DNA from 4 places in the Methylobacterium sp. PvP105 genome. Region 2 is predicted to be linked to each of the others. Evidence: predicted binding sites of a transcription regulator. Region 2 holds the regulator's gene; each other region holds the start of a gene.

Region 1 (4,883 bases), 1.2 Mb from region 2:
TGGGCGCCGACGGCAAGCGCATCCAGCGCCTCGACGTCGGCACCGGCGACGAAGCCGCCGCCTTCAGGCGCGACCTCGAACTCGCGACCTTCCAGGTGGCGAGCGTCGAGGCCAAGCCCGCCAAGCGCCACCCGCAGCCGCCCTTCACCACCTCGACCCTTCAGCAGGAGGCCTCGCGCAAGCTCGGCATGGCGCCGGCCCAGACCATGCGGGTCGCCCAGCGCCTCTACGAGGGCGTCGACATCGGCGGCGAGACGGTCGGCATCATCACCTACATGCGGACCGACGGCGTCGACATGGCGCCGGAGGCGATCCAGGACGCCCGCCGGGTGATCGGCAAGGAGTTCGGCGACCGCTACGTGCCGGACGTGCCGCGCAAGTACAGCGTCAAGGCCAAGAACGCCCAGGAGGCCCACGAGGCGGTGCGTCCCACCGACATGGGCCGCCTGCCCAAGACGGTGGCGCGCCACCTGGAGCCCGAGCAGGCCCGGCTCTACGAGCTGATCTGGACCCGCACCATGGCGAGCCAGATGGAATCGGCCGAGCTGGAGCGGACCACCGTCGACGTCACCGCCAAGGTCGGGCCGCGGACCATCGACCTGCGCGCCACCGGCCAGGTGGTGAAGTTCGACGGCTTCCTGACCCTCTACCAGGAGGGCAAGGACGACGAGGAGGACGAGGAGAGCCGCCGCCTGCCGCCCATGAAGGCCGGCGACCCCCTCACCCGCGAGCGCATCAGCGCGACCCAGCACTTCACCGAGCCGCCGCCGCGCTACTCCGAGGCGAGCCTCGTGAAGCGCATGGAGGAGCTCGGCATCGGCCGGCCCTCGACCTACGCCGCGGTGCTCCAGACCTTGCGGGACCGCGAGTACGTCAAGATCGAGAAGAAGCGGCTGCAGCCGGAGGACAAGGGGCGGCTCGTCACGGGCTTCCTGGAGAGCTTCTTCCGGCGCTACGTCGAGTACGACTTCACCGCCGGCCTCGAGGAGCAGCTCGACCGGGTCTCCAACGCCGAGATCGACTGGCGGGCGGTGCTGCGCGACTTCTGGCGCGACTTCTCCGCGGCGATCGGCGAGACCAAGGAGCTGCGCGTCGCCGACGTGCTGGAGGCGCTGAACGGCCTTCTCGGGCCGCACATCTTCCCCGACAAGGGCGACGGCTCGAACCCGCGCACCTGCCCGACCTGCGGCTCGGGCCAGCTGTCGCTGAAGCTCGGCAAGTTCGGCGCCTTCATCGGCTGCTCGAACTACCCGGAGTGCAAGTACACCCGCCAGCTCTCGGCCACGGGCATCGACGGCGACGGGGACGGCTCCTCGGCCGAGGGCGGCCAGCCGGGCGTGCGCGTGCTGGGCGACGATCCCGCGACCGGCCTGCCGGTGACGCTCCGCGACGGCCGCTTCGGGCCGTTCCTCCAGCTCGGCGAGGCCTCCACCGAGAAGGGCGCGGAGAAGCCGAAGCGCTCGTCGCTGCCGAAGGGGCTGAGCCCCTCGGACGTGGATCTGAACAAGGCGCTGGCCCTGCTCGCGCTGCCCCGCGAGGTGGCGCGCCACCCCGAGACCGGCGAGCCGATCCTGGCCAATCTCGGCCGGTTCGGGCCCTACGTGCAGCACGGGAAGACCTACGCCAATCTCGGCAAGGACGACGACGTGCTGGAGATCGGGGCCAACCGCGCCATCGACCTGATCGTCGCCAAGGAGCAGGGCGGCGGCCGCGGCCGCCCGGCCGCCGATCCGGGCCGGCCGCTCGGCAAGGACGAGGCCAGCGGCCGAGACCTCGTGGTCAAGGCCGGCAAGTACGGACCCTACGTCACCGACGGCGAGGTCAACGCCACGCTGCCGAAGACGATGAGCGCCGAGGCGCTGACGCTGGACGAGGCGATCGCCCTGGTGAACGCCAAGCGCGCCGCGGGCGGCGGCAAGCCGGCGAAGCGGGGGGCGGCCCGGAAGAGTTCGGCGCGCGCCGCGAGCGGCGACAAGCCGGCGGCGAAGAAGACCGCCACGAAGAAGCCGGCGGCCAAGAAGGCGCCGACCAAGAAATCGAGCTCGGGCTGAGGGGCTCGCGGGCGGGGGCCGGGAGCGGCCGCCCCGTCCTCGCGCGCGGAGCGGGGCGATCCGGGACAGCCCGGGGCCGCCGAGCGTGGCGCCGACCGGTTGCCTCGCTGCGCGCGCGCGGACGTCGGTGGGGGCTCGCCGCCCGCTCAGCGTGCGCCGCGGTCGGCGATCGGGATCAGACCAGGTAGGTGATGGTCGCCGCCAGCGCGGTCGCGAAGGTCGCCAGCGCGAGGGTGGTGGAGTTCATCAGGGCCCGGCCGGGCGGCACGCCGGCCGCATCGTCGTCGCAGCCGAAGGCTGCGCCGGCCGCGTGCTCGAATCGGATCAGCGTGAGGCGGCGGGCCTCGATCGCGGCGTCGCTCATGGACTGCGGCTCCCTGACCACGGTCAAGATTTATCTCCGCCACTAACGTCGATCGTCCCGTTCTGTTCCGGTCGTCGCCTATGGAAGCCGGGCCTGCGGGTCACGAGAAAGCCTTAACCCATCGTTGTGCAACGTCGTGATGACGGCCCGGCGCGCACAACCGTGTCCCGTTGCGGCCGCGGCCCTCGCTCGCGGCGGCGCAGCATGCGATGATGCGACCGCTTCGCCGCAGGGCGAACGGCTTTGATGTTTCCGTTTTGTTCCGATATCATGCGGGGATGAAGGCGCATGCTCCACGACCCGAGACCCGTCCCAAGACCCGTCCGCGCGATTCCGAGCCGGCCGACGCGCCGCGCGCGCGGAGGCCGCGCGTGAGCGACCCGGCGCGGGACCTGTTCGGGCCGGGCGGCAAGGGCGCGGCGGCCCGTCCGCCCGAGCCGCGGCGGCGCCTGGACGCCTCGGCCTCCGTGGCGACGCTCGCGGCCGCCGAGCCCGAGGGCGGCTACACCGCCTCCGACATCGAGGTGCTGGAGGGGCTGGAGCCCGTCCGGCGCCGGCCCGGCATGTATATCGGCGGCACCGACGAGCGGGCGCTGCACCACCTCTTCGCCGAAGTGATCGACAACTCGATGGACGAGGCGGTCGCCGGCCATGCCAGCTTCATCGAGGTGGAACTGGAGGAATCCGGCGCCCTCGTGGTCACCGACAACGGCCGCGGCATCCCGGTCGACCCGCACCCGAAGTTCCCCGGCAAGTCGGCGCTCGAGGTCATCATGACCACGCTGCACGCCGGCGGTAAGTTCGACTCGAAGGTCTACGAGACCTCGGGCGGCCTGCACGGCGTCGGCATCTCGGTGGTGAACGCGCTCTCCGACCTGCTGGAGGTCGAGGTCGCGCGCAACCAGACCCTCTACCGCCAGACCTTCTCGCGCGGTCACGCGCAGGGCGCGCTGGAGCTGGTCGGCCGAGTGCAGAACCGGCGCGGCACCCGGGTCCGTTTCCACCCGGACGCCCAGATCTTCGGCTCGCTGAAGTTCGACCCGCGCCGCCTGTTCAAGATGGCGCGCTCGAAGGCCTACCTGTTCGGCGGCGTCGAGATCCGCTGGCGCTGCGCTCCCGCCCTCCTCGAGGGGCTGGCGGATGTGCCGGCCGAGGCGGTCCACCGCTTCCCCGACGGGCTGCGCGACTATCTGGCCCGGGACATCGACGGCAAGGAGCTCGTCACCGAGGCGATGTTCTCCGGCAAGATCACCAAGCCGGGCTCGCACGGGTCGCTCGAATGGGCGGTGGCCTGGATGGTGGCCGAGGACGGGTTCTCGCACTCCTACTGCAACACCATCCCGACCCCCGAGGGCGGCACCCACGAGGCGGGCCTCCGCGTCGCGCTGCTGCGCGGCCTGCGCGAGCACGCCGAGCGGGTGAACCAGGCCAAGCGCATGACGGCGGTAACCACCGACGACGTCATGGCGACCTGCGCGTCGATGCTCTCGGTGTTCATCCGCGAGCCCGAGTTCCAGGGCCAGACCAAGGACAAGCTCGCCACCGTGGAGGCCCAGCGCATCGTCGAGACGGCGGTGCGCGACGCCTTCGACCACTGGCTCGCCGCCTCCCCGGCCCAGGCCAACAAGCTCCTCGACTGGGTGATCGACCGGGCCGAGGAGCGCCTGCGCCGCCGCCAGGAGAAGGAGGTCGCCCGCAAGAGCGCGACCCGCAAGCTGCGCCTGCCCGGCAAGCTCGCCGACTGCTCGGCGGCCGGCACCGCGGGCTCGGAGATCTTCATCGTCGAGGGCGACTCGGCCGGCGGCTCCGCCAAACAGGCCCGGGACCGGGCGACCCAGGCGATCCTGCCGCTGCGCGGCAAGATCCTGAACGTCGCCTCGGCCTCGCGCGACAAGCTCGGCGCCAACCAGCTGATCTCGGATCTGACCCTGGCGCTTGGCTGCGGCACCGGCACGGCCTTCCGCGAGACGGACCTGCGCTACGAGAAGGTGATCATCATGACGGACGCCGACGTGGACGGCGCCCACATCGCCTCGCTGCTGATCACGTTCTTCTACCGCCAGATGCCCAAGCTGATCGACCGCGGCCACCTCTACCTCGCGATCCCGCCGCTCTACCGACTGCAGCAGGGCTCGAAGGTGGCCTATGCCCGGGACGACGCGGATCGCGAGCGGATCGTCAAGACGGTGTTCAAGGGCGGCAAGGTCGAGATCGGGCGGTTCAAGGGCCTCGGCGAGATGATGCCGGCCCAGCTCAAGGAGACCACCATGGACCCGAAGAAGCGCACGCTCCTGCGCGTCGCGGTCCTAGACGAGGCCCGGGAATCGACCGGCGACACGGTCGAGCGCCTGATGGGCAACAAGCCCGAGGCGCGCTTCGCCTTCATCAGCGAGCGCGCGGCCTTCGCGGAGGGCGCCGACCTCGACATCTGACGCAGTCCCGACGCGGCCCCGCCGCGTCGGGCGACG
Region 2 (4,883 bases):
GGCCATCCGGGGAACGTCCCAGCCGAGCGCCGAGAAGATCTGGCTCTGGCGCGCCGCGTTGGTGAGGTGGTCGTCGCCGCGGATGATCTGCGTGACGCCCATGTCGTGGTCGTCGACCACCACGGCGAGCATGTAGGTCGGCGTCCCGTCCGAGCGCAGCAGGACGAGGTCGTCGAGGTCCTTGTTGGCCCAGGTGACCCGGCCCTGGACGGCGTCCTCGACCACGGTCTCGCCCTCGGTCGGCGCGCGCAGGCGGATCACCGGCTTGACCCCGGCGGGCGCCTCGGACGGGTCGCGGTCGCGCCAGCGGCCGTCGTAGCGCGGGGCGCGCCCCTCCGCGCGGGCGGTCTCGCGCATCTGCGCGAGTTCCTCGGCGGTGGCGTAGCAGTGATAGGCGCGGCCCGCGGCCAGCAGCTCCTCGGCCACGGCGCGGTGGCGCTCGGCGCGGGCGAACTGGAAGACCACGTCGCCGTCCCAGTCGAGGCCGAGCCAGGACAGGCCGTCGAGGATCGCGTCGATCGCGCCCTTGGTGGAGCGCTCCCGGTCGGTATCCTCGATGCGCAGCAGCATCTTCCCGCCGGTGTGGCGGGCGTAGAGCCAGTTAAACAAGGCCGTGCGGGCCCCGCCGATGTGCAGGTAGCCGGTGGGCGAGGGGGCGAAGCGCGTGATGACGGCTGAGGACATCGGTCCGGTATGTTCCGGGGCTGGTCGCGGACGGAGCGCGACGGACGGCGAAGGGGCGGCGGAGCGGCGAGGGGCTCGACAGGGCGCCCGTAGCACGAAGAGCCGGCTGTAGCACGGGCCGGCGGATGCGTTAAGAATCGCCCGCAGAATCGCTCGACCCCGACGACAGGTCGCGCGGAGCGGGGCGGCGGCGATGCGGCGGATCGGCGCGAGGCGGGCGGGCGGCGCGGTGGCGCTGATCGGCCCGCGCGTCCGAGCCCTCCCGCCCGCCCTACCGGCGCTCCGCGGCTGGGTCGCCGCCGGTCTCGCCCGCGAGGCCGAGCAGCGCCGGCTGTTTCCCTGGCTGGCAGTGGCCTTCGGCGGCGGGATCCTGGTCTACTTCGCGGCGGCCGACGGCGCGCCGAGCCTGGCCGCGCCCCTGATCGCGGCCGCCCTCGCGCTGGCGCCGGTCCCCGTCCTCGGCGCGCGGCCGGCGGCCCTGGCGGCGGCGCTCGCGGTGGCGGCCGCGCTCCTCGGCTTCGCGGCGGCGACCTGGCGGGTCTCGCAGGTCGCCGCGCCGATCCTGACGCGCACCACGATCGGTCCGCTCGTCGGAACGGTCGAGGCCCTGGACGAGCGCGAGGTCGGCGCCCGGCTGGTGATCCGGGTGGAGAGCTTCGCCGGCCTCGCGCCCGAGGCGCGGCCCGCCCGGGTGCGGGTCTCGTTCCGCAAGACGCCGATCCCGCGCCCCGGGGACGTCGTCGCCGCCACGGCGCGGCTGCTGCCGCCCCCGGAGGCGGCCCGGCCCGGCGGCTACGACTTCGCCCGGGACGCCTACTTCCAGGGGATCGGCGCGGTGGGCTCGCTGGTCGGCGCGGTCACCGTCCGGGCGCCGTCCGAGCCGCCGCCGCTGGGCCTGCGGCTCGCCGCGGCGCTGGACGCGGCCCGCAACGGGCTCACGCGCCGGATCGCGGAGGCCGCCGGCGGCCAGGCGGGCGCGGTGGCGGCGGCCCTGGTGACCGGCAAGCGCGGCCTCATCGGACCGGCGACCAACGACGCGCTCCGCGCCGCGGGCATCTACCACGTGGTGTCGATCTCGGGCCTCCACATGGTGCTGGCCGCCGGCGTGGTGTTCTGGCTGGTGCGGGCGGTCCTCGCCGCGGTGCCGCTCTGCGCGCTCCTCTGGCCGATCAAGAAGATCGCGGCCGGCTTCGCCATGGTCGGCGTCACCGCCTACTGCGCCTTCTCGGGCTGGGACATCGCGGCCGAGCGCTCGCTGATCATGACCCTGATCATGCTGGGCGCGATCCTGGCGGACCGGCCGGCCCTGTCGATGCGCAACCTCGCCCTCGCGGCGCTGATCGCGCTCGCCCGGGAGCCGGAGGGCCTGCTCGGCCCGAGCTTCCAGATGTCCTTCGGCGCCGTGGCCGGGCTGATCGCCTGCGCCCGGCTGATCGACGGGCGGCTGTTCGTGCGCCCCGGGGCCGGGCGGATCGGCCGCCTCGTCGGCACCGGCCTCTCGGCGATCACCGGGACCCTGGCCACGACCCTTGTGGCGCAGGTCGCGACCGCGCCCTTCGCCACCTACCACTTCCAGACGGTTCAGCCCTTCGGCCTCGTCGGCAACGCCCTGACCCTGCCGCTCGTCTCCCTGGCGGTGATGCCCGCCGCGGTGATCGGCTGCCTCGCCTATCCCTTCGCCCTCGACCGGCCGGTCTGGTGGCTGATGGGGCAGGCGGTGGCCGGCATGCTGGCGATCTCGGACTGGATCGCCGGGTTCGAGCGGGCGAGCCTGGTGCTGCCGGCCTTCGGCGCCGCAGCGCTGACCCTGCTGACCGCGGGCCTGCTGCTGGCGACGCTGCCGGCCTCCCGCCTGCGCTGGCTCGCCGTGCCGCCGGTCCTGCTCGGCCTCGTCCTCGCGGCCCGGCCCGACCGCTACGACCTCTACGTCGACCGGCAGGGCGCGGGAGCGGCGGTGCGGGGTCCGGACGGGCGGCTCGCGGCCCTCGGAAGCCCCTCCGGCTTCGTCCTCGAGCAGTGGCTGAAGGCGGACGGTGACGGGCGGCGGCCCGCGGCGCTCATCGTCCGGTCGGGCAGCGGGCGCTGCGACCGGCTCGGCTGCACCGCCCGGCTGCCGGACGGGCGGGCGGTCGCCCTCGTCCGGGACAGGCGGGCCTTCCCGGAGGATTGCGCCCGCGCCGCGGTGCTGATCACCTTCCTCGCGGCGCCGCCGACCTGCACGGGCCCCCTGGTGATCGATCGGCAAGTCCTCGCCGCCCGCGGCGCCGTGGCCCTCCGGACCGACGGCGACGGCTTCGCCGCGCGCTTCGCCCGGGACGACGGGCGCGCCGTGCCCTGGCGGCCGGCCCCGGGACGCGATCCGGGACGCGATCCGGGACCGCCGCGGCCGGTCACCGCGGAGCCGGGCGACCGCGCCGCGGAGGACGGGGCCGCCGCGCCGGGCGGAGACCTCGCTCCCGGCGACGCGCCGGCCGAGCCGCTTCAGTAGCGGCGGACGAGGCTGACGAGGCGGCCCTGGATCCGGACCCGGTCGGGCCCGAGCACGCGGGTCTCGTAGGCCGGGTTGGCGGCCTCCAGGGCGATCGAGGAGCCGCGGCGGCGCAGGCGCTTGAGCGTCGCCTCCTCGTCGTCGATCAGCGCCACGATGATGTCGCCGGTATTGGCGGTGTCCTGCTTGCGGATGACCACGAGGTCGCCGTCCAGGATCCCGGCCTCGACCATCGAGTCGCCGCGCACCTCGAGGGCGTAGTGCTCGCCGCCGGCCACGAAGTCCGGCGACAGGGTGATGGCGTGGCTCTGGTTCTGGATCGCCGAGACGGGCGTACCGGCCGCGATCCGACCCATGACGGGGATCGAGATGGCCCGGCCGGACTCGTCGATCATCCGCGTGCTCGCCGGGGCCGGCGGCTGCTTGGACTTGCCGCCCTCGACCACGCTCGGCGTGAAGCGACGCGGCTCGGCGGGGGTCTGGGGCGCCGGCGCGGCCTGCGTCAGGCTCTCGGGGATGCGGATCACCTCGATGGCGCGCGCCCGATTCGGCAGGCGCCGGAGAAAGCCGCGCTCCTCCAGCGCCGTGATCAGCCGGTGGATACCGGATTTCGACTTGAGGTCGAGGGCATCCTTCATCTCGTCGAACGACGGCGGGACGCCGCATTCCTGCATCCGGCTCTGGATGAATCGCAGGAGGTCCAGCTGCTTGCGCGTGAGCATCGACGGGGGACTCGCGGCTTGGCGGACCGCCACGTGACGGTCTCCGAAACAAATCACGAACAGGTTAAACGTTCCGCAAGTGTTCCGCAAGAGCGGCACCGCCACGCTCGGCGCGCCGCGGCGCGCCCGCGGGACAAGGCGGAGAAACGCATTGACGGCGCAAGCGGAGCCGTTTCAATGCACCGCGGTGCCCCGCCGGGCAGGCGGCGGATCCGGGGCGCGGGCTGGGACCCTCTTGGAATGACGAGGATGCGACGACCCGCGGCTCTGCTGCCCCTCGGCCTCGCCGCCCTCGGCCTCGCCGGCTGCACCACCGGGTTCTCCTACATCTCGCGGAACTACGTGGCGCTCACCCCCCAGGTCGTGACGATCGGCTGCAAGGAGCCCTACGAGGTCTACGACAACCGGCAGCTGCGCCGGATGCTGATCGTCTCCAACGCCCTGCGCGAGTACACCGGCTGCAATCTGAGCGAGGTCCGGATCGATCCGGAGCCGGACGCCACCCGGGTGAAGCGCTTCCGCACCGCCGCCCGGGCCTATCTCGACGAGACCGTGCGCGAGGATTGCCGGATCACCGGCGAGACCGTGTTCGATCCGCTGAAGACCGAGTTCGCCTACGCGTGCGACGCGCCGATCGAGAAGCGCGGCACGGTGGTCCCCCGCCTGCCGGGCCGCAACCCCGGCCTCGGGGTGCGCTGACCGGCCGGCGGCGCGCCGTCAGGCGCCCGGCTTCGGGAAGGTCCGCTCCGCCGCGTCCCCGGCGGCGGCGAGCAGGGCGCGGGCGAAGGCCCGGGCCTCGGCCCGGTCGAGCACGATCGCGGCGGTCACCGGCGCGCCGCCGAGGTCGGCGAGGGCGAGTTCCAGGCGCACCCCGTCGGGCACGGCGCTCGCCTGCAGGCTCCAGCCGGAGCCCCGATCCGTGCTCTCCGCCATCTCACGCTCCTCCCGCCTGCCCCGGGAAAACGCCGCAGGCGCCCGCCGGAACCGCC
Region 3 (4,883 bases), 350 kb from region 2:
CGGACGGCGTCGACGAGAAGACCGCCGCCGCCATGATGCTCAAGGGCCTGACCGTCGAGTACCTGCTGCACCGGACCTACGCGGTGAAGCCCGGCGACACGATCCTGTGGCAGGCGGCCGCCGGCGGCGTCGGCCTGATCGCCTGCCAGTGGGCCAAGCACCTCGGCGCCACCGTGATCGGCACCGCCGGCAGCCCCGAGAAGGCGGAGCTCGCCAAGCGGAACGGCTGCGACCACGTCATCCTCTACCGCGAGGAGGACGTGGCCAAGCGCGTGCGCGAGATCACCGGCGGCAAGGGCGTGCCGGTGGTCTACGACGGCGTCGGCCAGGCGACCCTGATGGGCTCGCTGGACAGCCTCGCGCCGCTCGGCCTGCTGGCGAGCTTCGGCTCGGCCTCCGGGGCGATCACCGGGCTCGACCTCGGCCTGCTCGCCCCGCGCGGCTCGCTCTACGTGACGCGCCCGACACTCGCGACCTTCTCGTCGAACCGCGCCACCCTGGAGGAGGCGGCCGGCCGCCTGTTCAAGGTGGTCGGCGACGGCGCGGTGAAGATCGCCGTCAACGCCACCTACCCGCTGGCCGAGGCGCAGCAGGTCCACCGCGACCTCGCGGGCCGGGAGACCACCGGCTCGATCGTGATGCTGCCCTGAGGCAGGCGACCATGACGCCCGGCAGCGCCGACCTGCTCCTCGTCGTCGACGTGCAGGTCGATTTCCTGCCGGGCGGGGCGCTCCCGGTCCCGGAAGGCGACGCGGTGGTCGGCCCGATCAACGACCTCCAGCACCGCTTCCGGCACGTGGTGCTGATGCAGGACTGGCATCCGGCCGATCACGTCTCCTTCGCCGAGACCCATCCGGGGCGGGCCCCGTTCGAGACCGTGGCGCTGCCCTACGGGCCGCAGGTGCTGTGGCCGCGCCACTGCGTCCAGGGCAGCCCGGGCGCCGCCTTCGCGCCGGGTCTCGCCACCGACCGGGCGAGCCTCGTGGTGCGCAAGGGGCTCGATCCCCGGGTCGACAGCTACTCGGCCTTCCTGGAGGCCGACCGGTCGACCCGCACCGGGCTCGCCGGGGCGCTCAGGGAGCGCGGCATCACCCGCGTCGCCGTGTGCGGCCTCGCCACCGATTTCTGCGTCGCCTGGAGCGCGCTCGACGCCAGCGACGCGGGTTTCGAGGTCCTCGTGGTGGAGGATGCGGTGCGCGGGATCGACGTGGACGGGTCGCTCGCGCAGGCCTGGGCGCGCATGGAGGCGGCGGGGGTGCGCCGGATCCGGTCGGCGCAGATCGGCTGAGCGGGCTGACCGGCCCCGGGGGCGGGAGGCGAACCGCCGCACGCCGCGCGGGAGACCGGCCCCGCGCCGATGCGTTGGCCCGGCATCGGCGTCCGTCGGGATGCCAGTCAGGAGCCAGCATGTCAGGCAAGCACCCGAAGACCGACACGCCCACGGACGCCGACCTCAAGGGCAATCCCGGGATCGGCACCTCGAAGGGGATGAGCGGCGCCGACCCGGCGGATCTGCAGGCGGATTCGACCTTCGAGGGCGACGTCGACAACGAGACGAAGCTCGACGGCGGCGTCGACCCCGACCACCGGCCGCGCAAGAACGCGTGACAGCCTGAACGCGTGACGGATGCCCGGGCCGGCGCGGCCCGGGCGCTCCCCGTCAGCGGGCGCGGGCCGGCGGCTTCGGCCGCCGGGGTGCGGGGGCCGGGCCGGTCGCGAGCCCGGCGGACGGGCCGCCCGCCGGGACGTAGAGCTGGGCGGGGCTCGCGGAGTAGCCCCGGAGCTGCGCCGCGCTGGCGGCCCCGAAGGCGGCGGTGCCGTCGGCGCGGGCAGCGCCCGCCGGGACGGTCAGCAGGAGCGCGGCGGACAAAACCAGAGACGGGGCCGGGGAGGCGGGCTTCGACATGGGGCGGACCCTTCGGTTCGTGCGGGCCCCGGGCAATCCCGGTCCGCGCCGGACGGATCCCATGTGGGGCGGCCGCGCGGGCCCGGCGTGCGGGACCGCACCGCGATCCCGCGTCGCATCATCGCGGGATCGGCGCGGGCCCCGCGGCGGGAGCCCGTCACAGGGCCAGCCCGAGCTGGAGCGGCGCCTCGGGCGCGTCCTGCGCGAAGCCCGACAGCGACACCCCGATCAGCCGCGCGCTGCGCCGCAGGGGGAACAGGCCGGCCAGCAGGTCGAGGCCGATCCGCTCCAGCCCTGCCCGGTCGGCGACGGGGACGGGCAGCGACCGGGCCCGGGTGACCTGGGCGAAATCCGAGAACTTGAGCTTCAGGGTCACGGTCCGGGCGCGCATGCCCTTGGCGTCGGCCGCGGCCCAGACCTTGTCGAACAGCGGCGCCAGCCGGGCGGCCAGGACCTCGAAGGCGGCGGTGTCGTCCGAGAAGGTGGTCTCCGCGCCGATCGACTTGCGCACCCGGTGGGCGCGGACCGGCCGCTCGTCGATCCCGCGGGCGACCGCGTGGTAGTAGGCGCCCGCGGAGCCGAAGGTCTCGCGCAGGCGCTCCGGCGTCCAGGCGCGCAGGTCCGCCCCGGTCTCGATCCCGAGCCGCTTCATCTTCGCCTCGGTGACCGGGCCGACGCCGTGGAACCGGCCGATCGGCAGCGCGGCCACGAAGTCCGGCCCCATGGCGGGGGTGATGACGAACAGGGCGTTCGGCTTCCTGTGGTCGGACGCCACCTTGGCGAGGAACTTGTTGTACGAGACCCCGGCCGAGGCCACGAGCCCGGTGCGCTCCAGGATCTCGGCCCGGATCGCCTTCGCCACGGCCGTCGCGGTCGGGAGGCCCAGGAGATTCTCGGTGACGTCGAGATAGGCCTCGTCGAGGGCCACCGGCTCGATGACGGCCGTGTGCCGGGCGAAGACCGCGCGGATCTCCTCCGAGACCGCCCGGTAGACCTCGAAGCGCGGCTTCACGAACAGCAGGTCCGGGCACAGCCGCCGCGCGGTGGCCGACGGCATGGCCGAGCGGACGCCGAACCGGCGCGCCTCGTAGCTCGCCGCCGCCACCACGCCGCGCTCCCGCGAGCCGCCCACCGCCAGGGGTTTGCCGCGCAGGGACGGGTCGTCGCGCTGCTCCACGGAGGCGTAGAACGCGTCCATGTCGATGTGGATGATTTTTCGGAGCGCGACCTCCGGATCCATCGCCGCCTCGGAGATCCGCCGCTGGTTCCCGCTCTGTTCTAAAGATCGCGGCGGCCCTGCGGGGTCAAGCTGCGCCGGGCGGGGCGTCAACAGGGATATCCCACCCACGCCCCCATCCCGAGGTGCGAGCGGAGCGAGCCTCGAAGGAGGGCTCCGGGGATCGCGCGGTCGGCTGGAGCCCTCCTCCGAGGCCTCCGCGGCGCTCGGCGCCTCAGGATGAGGGCACGGTTCGGATCGTCGCCACGGCGCGCCGCCTCAGGCGACGCTGCCGTAGAGGTCGTAGGCCTCGGCCCGGTCGATCTTCACGGTGACGATGTCGCCGACCCGCACCGGGCGCCGGAAGGCGGCGTGGACGGTGCCGTCGATCTCCGGCGCGTCGGCCTTGGACCGGCCCCGCGCGACCCCGCCCTCGACGGAATCGACGATGACCGGCAGCCGCTTGCCGACCTTGGCCCGCTGCAGCCGCAGCGCGATCCCGTTCTGCGTCTCCATGAACCGGCGCTTGCGCTCGGCCTTCACCGCCGGCGGCACGGGGTCGCCCAGCGCGTTGGCGGTGGCGCCCGCCACCGGCTCGTACTCGAAGCAGCCGACCCGATCGAGCTTGGCCTCCTGCAGCCAGGCCAGCAGTTCCTCGAACTCGGCCTCGGTCTCGCCGGGGAAGCCGACGATGAAGGTCGAGCGGATCGCGAGATCCGGGCAGGTCTGCCGCCAGCTGCGGATCCGGTCGAGCTGGCGCTCCTGATTGCCGGGGCGGCGCATGCGCTTGAGCACCGACGGGCTCGCGTGCTGGAGCGGCATGTCGAGGTAGGGGAGCACCTTGCCCTCGGCCATCAGGGGGATGACCTCGTCCACGTGCGGGTAGGGGTAGACGTAGTGCAGCCGCACCCAGGCCCCGAGCTCGCCGAGCTCCCGGGTCAGGTCGTAGAACTTCGCGCGGACCTGCCGGTCGCGCCACGGGCTCTCACTGTAGCGGATATCGACGCCGTAGGCGCTGGTGTCCTGGCTGACGACCAGCAGCTCCTTCACGCCGGCCTTCACCAGTTTCTCCGCTTCCCGCAGCACGTCGGCGGCCGGGCGGCTGACGAGGTTCCCGCGCAGGGACGGGATGATGCAGAAGCTGCAGCGATTGCTGCACCCCTCCGAGATCTTCAGGTAGGCGTAGTGGCGCGGGGTGAGCTTGATCCCCTGCGGCGGCACGAGGTCGAGGAACGGGTCGTGGGCCGGCGGCACCGCCTCGTGGACGGCCGCCACCACCGACTCGTAGGCCTGGGGCCCGGTCACCGCCAGGAGGTCGGGGTACTTCTCGCGGATCTCCTCCGGCTGCGCGCCCATGCAGCCGGTGACGATCACCCGGCCGTTCTCCGCCATGGCCTCGCCGATCGCCGAGAGCGACTCCGCCTTGGCCGAGTCGAGGAAGCCGCAGGTGTTGACGATCACCACGTCGGCGCCGTCGTGCCGGCGGGCCAGCTCGTAGCCCTCGGCGCGAAGATGGGTGAGGATCCGCTCGGAATCGACCAGCGCCTTGGGGCAGCCCAGCGAGACGAACGAGATTTTCGGGGCGGCGCCGGGAGCGGGGCCGCGGGGGGCGGGCGTGGCGGTCATGGCATTCGGGTCGGACAGTCCGGCGGGGCGATCGGCCGCCCGGCGCGCGGGACCAGGAATTCGGGGTCGCGCTCCTATACAGGCTCCGGCGCCTCCGCGCGAGGCCGGCCGCCGCAGGGGTGACCAGCCCCGCGC
Region 4 (4,883 bases), on a different contig from region 2:
TTGTCGGCGCCGCCCGTGCCGGCACGCAGGTCAGTGCCGGCACGCGACAATCCTATCCATCCCCGTGAGATCAATGCCCGGTCTTTCGTGAAGCGGATCCCTGCCGGGTCCCGACGCGCGCGAGCATGTCGAGGGCGTCACCGATCGCCGCGAACGCCGCGGTGTTGTCGAAGATGCACCACGCGCGACGGCCGAGGGCCTCGTGCTCTTCGAGGCGCTCGGCGATCCGGGACAGGACGCGCGGCTCGTACGCCGAGTGGTACATCCGCGGCGAGCCGTGGAGCCGGTAGTAGACGAGGTCCGGCCAGCCGCCGGGCACGGCGGCGTTCCGGACCGGCGCGGGGTCGGCCGCGACGCGGGCGATCGCGAGGCCGACGAGCAGGCGATCGACATCCTGGGTGAACCACGTGGCGTGGCGCGGCTCACAGACGATGTCGCCCGGGAAGCGCCGCCGGAATTCCGTCAGGAAGGACGCCGCGGACGGGCTGTCGAAGGCCAGACTCGGCGGGAGCTGGAGCAGCAGCGGCCCGAGCCTCGTCCCGAGACCTGCGACCTCACCGAGGAAGCGCGCGAGGGGCTCGTCCGCTCCGATGAGGCGCCGCTCGTGCGTGACCGATCGCGGCACCTTCACGGCGAAGCGGAACCCGTCCGGCACCGCCGCGGCCCATTTCGCGTACGTCGTCACCCGATGGGGCCGATAGAAGGAGGAGTTGATCTCGACGGCGGGAAAGCGCTGTCCGTACCGCTCCAGGTGGCTGCCCGCCTCTGGAAATCGCGGCGCGTAGGTCTTGGGCAGGCTCCAGCCCGCGGTACCGACGGCGATGGTGTCTGATGGATGCATGGAATACCGCTCGTGGCCGAAGCCATGCCGGCCCGACCGGCGATCGGTAGACCGGGACCTGCGCGCATGCGAGCGCTCGACGAGGTGTTCGACCGTCTCCCGCACTCCGCGTTCCGTCGACGATTCCGGCTGGCGCCCGCCGATCGCGCTTATCTCCGGGCGAAGGGGCTCCCGACGGTCCTGGACCATGCGCGGGACTTCGTGCGGCGACGCCTCGCGCCCGCCGAGCCCAGGAACGATGGCAAGCAGACGCCCTTCCGCGGCCACCCCGTCTTCACAGCGCAGCACGCGACGGCAACCTGCTGCCGCGGCTGTCTGGCCAAGTGGCACGCGATCCCCGCGGGCCGGGAATTGACCGCGGCCGAGCAGGCCCACGCGGTCGCGGCGATCGCGCGCTGGCTGCGCTCCCAGGACGTCGAGGCCTGAGGCGCGCCCGAGCCCGGGCGCTGCCGCCGGGCGCCGCGATTCCCGACACGCCCGCCGAAGCGGTTCAGGCCCGGCGGCGTGCCGTCGCTGGTCGCGGCGTCCGGGCCGACCGGCCCCGCCGCTTCTCCCGCTCCGCGGATTTCTTGCCCTTCGTCCCTCCGGCACTCGCCTCGCCCCTCCCCTGCCGCGGCGGCGCGGCGTGCGCGTCGAGGAAGCGGCGGCACGCGTCGAAGTCGGTCTCCGCCTCCGGAGGGCACGGGACGCCGCGCTGCTGGGCGAGGCTGCGCGCGTAGCCGAGCATCGCCGCGCTCGGGATCCGCTGGCCGCCGGCGTGGTCCGCCTGCGCGGCGCGCGGTCCGGCATGGGTGTCGAGGAACGCGCGGCAGACGCTGATGCTGCTCCTGCAGCCGCGCGGCAGCGTCACGCCCTTCCGCTCGGAGAGGCTCACCGCGAACGCCATCATGGCCGGCGTCGGTGGCCGCTGGTCGCCCTGACCGGCTGGGATCAGGCTCGGATCGAGGCTGACCGCCGGCGCCTGCGCGATCGCGGCGATCAGGTCGTCGAGACGGGCGCGGGTGCGCTGCCGGAAGGCGTTCGCGCGCGCGACGGCCTCGGCCCGCGTGGCCGCCCGTCCGATCTCGGCGAGCTCCGCCTCGAACATGGCGCGCCCGACCGGATCCCCGTAGGCCGGGAACACCCCGCGCACCGCGCGGATGAAGGTCCGGCCGACCTCGGTGACCTCGATGGCCGGATCCTTTCCCGTCGACAGCGTGATGTAGCGGCTCTTCAGGAGCTTGGGCAGGATCGTGTCCCGGGTCGCGGCGGTCCCGAGCCCCTTCGGCTCGTTCGGGTTGGCCGGGTTCTCCAGGGCGCGCTTGGCGGCCGGATCGTCCACCTGGTCGATCAGCCGACCCATCACCACCGGCAACTCGCCCCGGGTGATCCGCCGCGGCGGCTCGGTCATCGCGGTGGCGACGTCCGCCGTCGCGGCGGAGGCGGCCTCGCCGTCGGTCACGAGCGGCAGGCGGGTGGCGGTGGCTTCCGCCTCGCGCTTGGCCTTGCCGGGCACGACGTCCGCCTCGGCCTCGGCCTCGCTGCCGTAGATCGCGCGCCAACCGGGCGCGCGCACGACGCTGCCGGAGACGGCGAACCGCTTCACGCCGAGCGGTGTCTCGACCTCCGCCGTGACGCTCGTGCGCGCGTCGACACCGTCGGGAAGGTGCGCGGCGAGGTAGGCCTTCGCCACGAGCTCCCACAATCGGAACTGATCGGCGCCGAGACGGCCGCGCTCGGGCGCCTTGCGCAGGGGCACGATGGCGTGGTGCTCGCCCGGATCCGCGACGTAGTGGCCCTTGAGACCGCGACGGATCAGCGGCGCAGCGTCTCGCGGAACCACCGCGTTCAGATCGGTCAGGACGGTCGTGACGGCCGCGATGACCGCGGCGGCATCGCCGGCCTGGCCCTCCGGCAGGTGCTCGGACTCCGTGCGCGGGTAGCTGAGGTACCCCTGATCGTAGAGGTCCTGGGCGACGCCGGCCGTGTGCTGCGGGTCCCAGCCGAACCGCTTGGCGCAGCGCCGCGCCAGGGTATCCTTCGAGAACAGCCGGGGCGGTGCGCGCCGGACATCCTTGTGCGCGACCGCCAGAGGGCCCGACCACGTCGCCGCGGCGGACCGGATCGTCTCGGCGATCGCCGCGTCGAAGATCCGCTCCTTCGGGGCGTGCCAGAGGGTGAGTTCCGCGCCCGAGCGGGTGGCCAGGTGCACCGCGACCTTGAAGAAGTCCTGCGGCACGAAGGACCGGATCCGCTCCTCCAAATCCGTCAGGATGGCGAGGGTGGGCGTCTGCACGCCGCCGAAGCGCCACGGCTCCCGGAAGGCGGGCGGGCGCAGGCGCAGCGAGATCGCCCGCGTGCCGTTCAGGCCGAGATGATAGTCCTCGTACTGCCGGCAGAGCGCCTCGAGGTAGGCGGCGTAGTCCCGCTCGCCCGAGTCGGGATCCTTGGCCAGGGCCGCGAAGGCGCGTCGGATCGACACTTCGTCGAGCGCGCCGAGCTTGAGCCGGTCGACACGCCCGTGCCAGCCGAGATGCTCGAGCACTTCCCAGGCGATCATCGAGCCCTCACGACCGGGATCGGTGGCGATGATCACGCGCTCGACGCCGGTCAGCGCCTGCCGGATCGCGGCGATCTTCGACTCGTGCGACTGGCCGGACCGGTTCGTCCCGTAGCCGACCGGGATCGTGGCGAGGACGATCGGGAGGACGTCGAAGCGCCAGGGCTTCCACTCGGGCCGGATGCTGCCCGGCTCCTCGGCCGACAGCAGGTGTCCCTCCGCGGCCACGCAGACCGTGCTCGGCGAGCGGAAGAAGCGCTGCAACTGGCGCATCGCCGAGGGCTTCTCGAAGAAGAACAGCGTGCGACCGGAGCTCGGAGGTGGCATGTCGCTGACCGATAGGACTGTCGCCGCACCGGGCGGTGGTTCCCATTTTGTTCCAGACGGGTGCCGCTTGCAACCGGCGCCATCGATCGAGGGTTAGCCGAGGCCGCGGCACCGCGGGGGCGCCTGCGGCGCCGGTCACGAGAGCTCCGTTCGCCGAGCCGACGCATCGGATCGGTCGAGACCGTCGCGGACGCCTGGAGGCTCTGCCTTCGCAGCCCGTCGGACGGAGGAGCGTGGCGCGCGGTGGCTCCCTCCGGGCGCGGTCGTGTCCGAGCCGGGCGAGGCCGCCGGGTGCACCGGGCATGCCGTGTCGCCGGATCTTCGCCTGCGTGCGCCGCGCCATCGACGGCCGGGCGTTCGGCGCCCCGAAGGCTCCGAACGCCCGGCTGCGCGACACGGTCTTCCCGCCCCTAAGACCTGCCGGGACGGGCCGGCATCCTGCTGGCGTGGAACCGAGACCCGGTCGCCCACTAGCCGGCGCCGTGCGCCGAGACGGTCTTGTTGCCGTGAATGAGCTCCCGGCCGGCATAGAGCCCGCCGACGACCTGAAGATCGAGACGCTCCGCGTCGCGGCGCCGGACCTCTTCCATGATCGCGCTGGCCGCTTCCGGGTCGGCGCCGGTCGTCAGGAGGGCCTGCTCGCCGAGGAGCAGGGCCGAGGCGACAGTCTCCCGGATCTGGTAGGCCACGCCGGCCTGGATCAGTTCGACAGCGTGTTCCCGATCGCGGGCGCGCGCCAGCACGGGTACCAGGGGGAATTCCGCCTTGGCGATCTCCGCGACGCGCCTGGCCATGGCGGTGTCGTCGACGCAGATCAGGATCGCCCGCGCCGTCGCGGCACCGGCCGCGTGGAGGATGTCGAGGCGCGTGCCGTCGCCGTAATAGACCTTGAAGCCGAAGCCCTCGGCGAGACGGATGTTGCCCGGGTTCGTGTCGATGATCGAGACGGAGCAGCCCTGAGCGATCAGCGGCTGACTGGCGATCTGACCGAAGCGACCGAACCCGACGATGAGGGCGCTGCCCACGAGATCCTCGGGCGCCTCGACGCCGTCGGTGGACAGGGCGGCCTTGGGGCCGAGACGGTCGAAGGCGACGACCATCAGCGGCGTGATCGCCATCGACAGGATGATGGTGGCGGTCAGGACGGCGTTGGTCGTGCCGTCGATGATGCCGGCG

What was found. Region 2 encodes LexA, which represses DNA repair genes until DNA is damaged. Its sites were predicted from a motif close to TGTTCNNNNTGTGTTCNG; they were not measured.
Region 1: the regulator LexA is predicted to act here: its motif matches at 2,663-2,680, upstream of parE (DNA topoisomerase IV subunit B).
Region 3: the regulator LexA is predicted to act here: its motif matches at 3,170-3,187, upstream of dinB (DNA polymerase IV).
Region 4: the regulator LexA is predicted to act here: its motif matches at 3,745-3,762, upstream of J3A75_RS33805 (type IA DNA topoisomerase).

Annotation. Positions count from the first base shown of each region.
Region 1 is NZ_JAGIPA010000001.1:1,869,546-1,874,428, reverse strand. It holds gene topA (type I DNA topoisomerase) at 1-2,051, shown strand, start outside; gene J3A75_RS08965 (hypothetical protein) at 2,227-2,415, opposite strand; gene parE (DNA topoisomerase IV subunit B) at 2,787-4,847, shown strand.
Region 2 is NZ_JAGIPA010000001.1:3,043,145-3,048,027, reverse strand. It holds gene gltX (glutamate--tRNA ligase) at 1-684, opposite strand, end outside; gene J3A75_RS14435 (ComEC/Rec2 family competence protein) at 878-3,172, shown strand; gene lexA (transcriptional repressor LexA) at 3,166-3,894, opposite strand; gene J3A75_RS14425 (hypothetical protein) at 4,144-4,593, shown strand; gene J3A75_RS14420 (hypothetical protein) at 4,612-4,827, opposite strand.
Region 3 is NZ_JAGIPA010000001.1:2,695,269-2,700,151, reverse strand. It holds gene J3A75_RS12815 (quinone oxidoreductase family protein) at 1-650, shown strand, start outside; gene pncA (bifunctional nicotinamidase/pyrazinamidase) at 662-1,288, shown strand; gene J3A75_RS12805 (hypothetical protein) at 1,408-1,608, shown strand; gene J3A75_RS12800 (hypothetical protein) at 1,661-1,906, opposite strand; gene dinB (DNA polymerase IV) at 2,064-3,146, opposite strand; gene rimO (30S ribosomal protein S12 methylthiotransferase RimO) at 3,402-4,748, opposite strand.
Region 4 is NZ_JAGIPA010000005.1:42,582-47,464, reverse strand. It holds gene J3A75_RS33815 (DUF72 domain-containing protein) at 71-841, opposite strand; gene J3A75_RS33810 (DUF4186 domain-containing protein) at 908-1,267, shown strand; gene J3A75_RS33805 (type IA DNA topoisomerase) at 1,332-3,707, opposite strand; gene J3A75_RS33800 (monovalent cation:proton antiporter-2 (CPA2) family protein) at 4,178-4,883, opposite strand, start outside.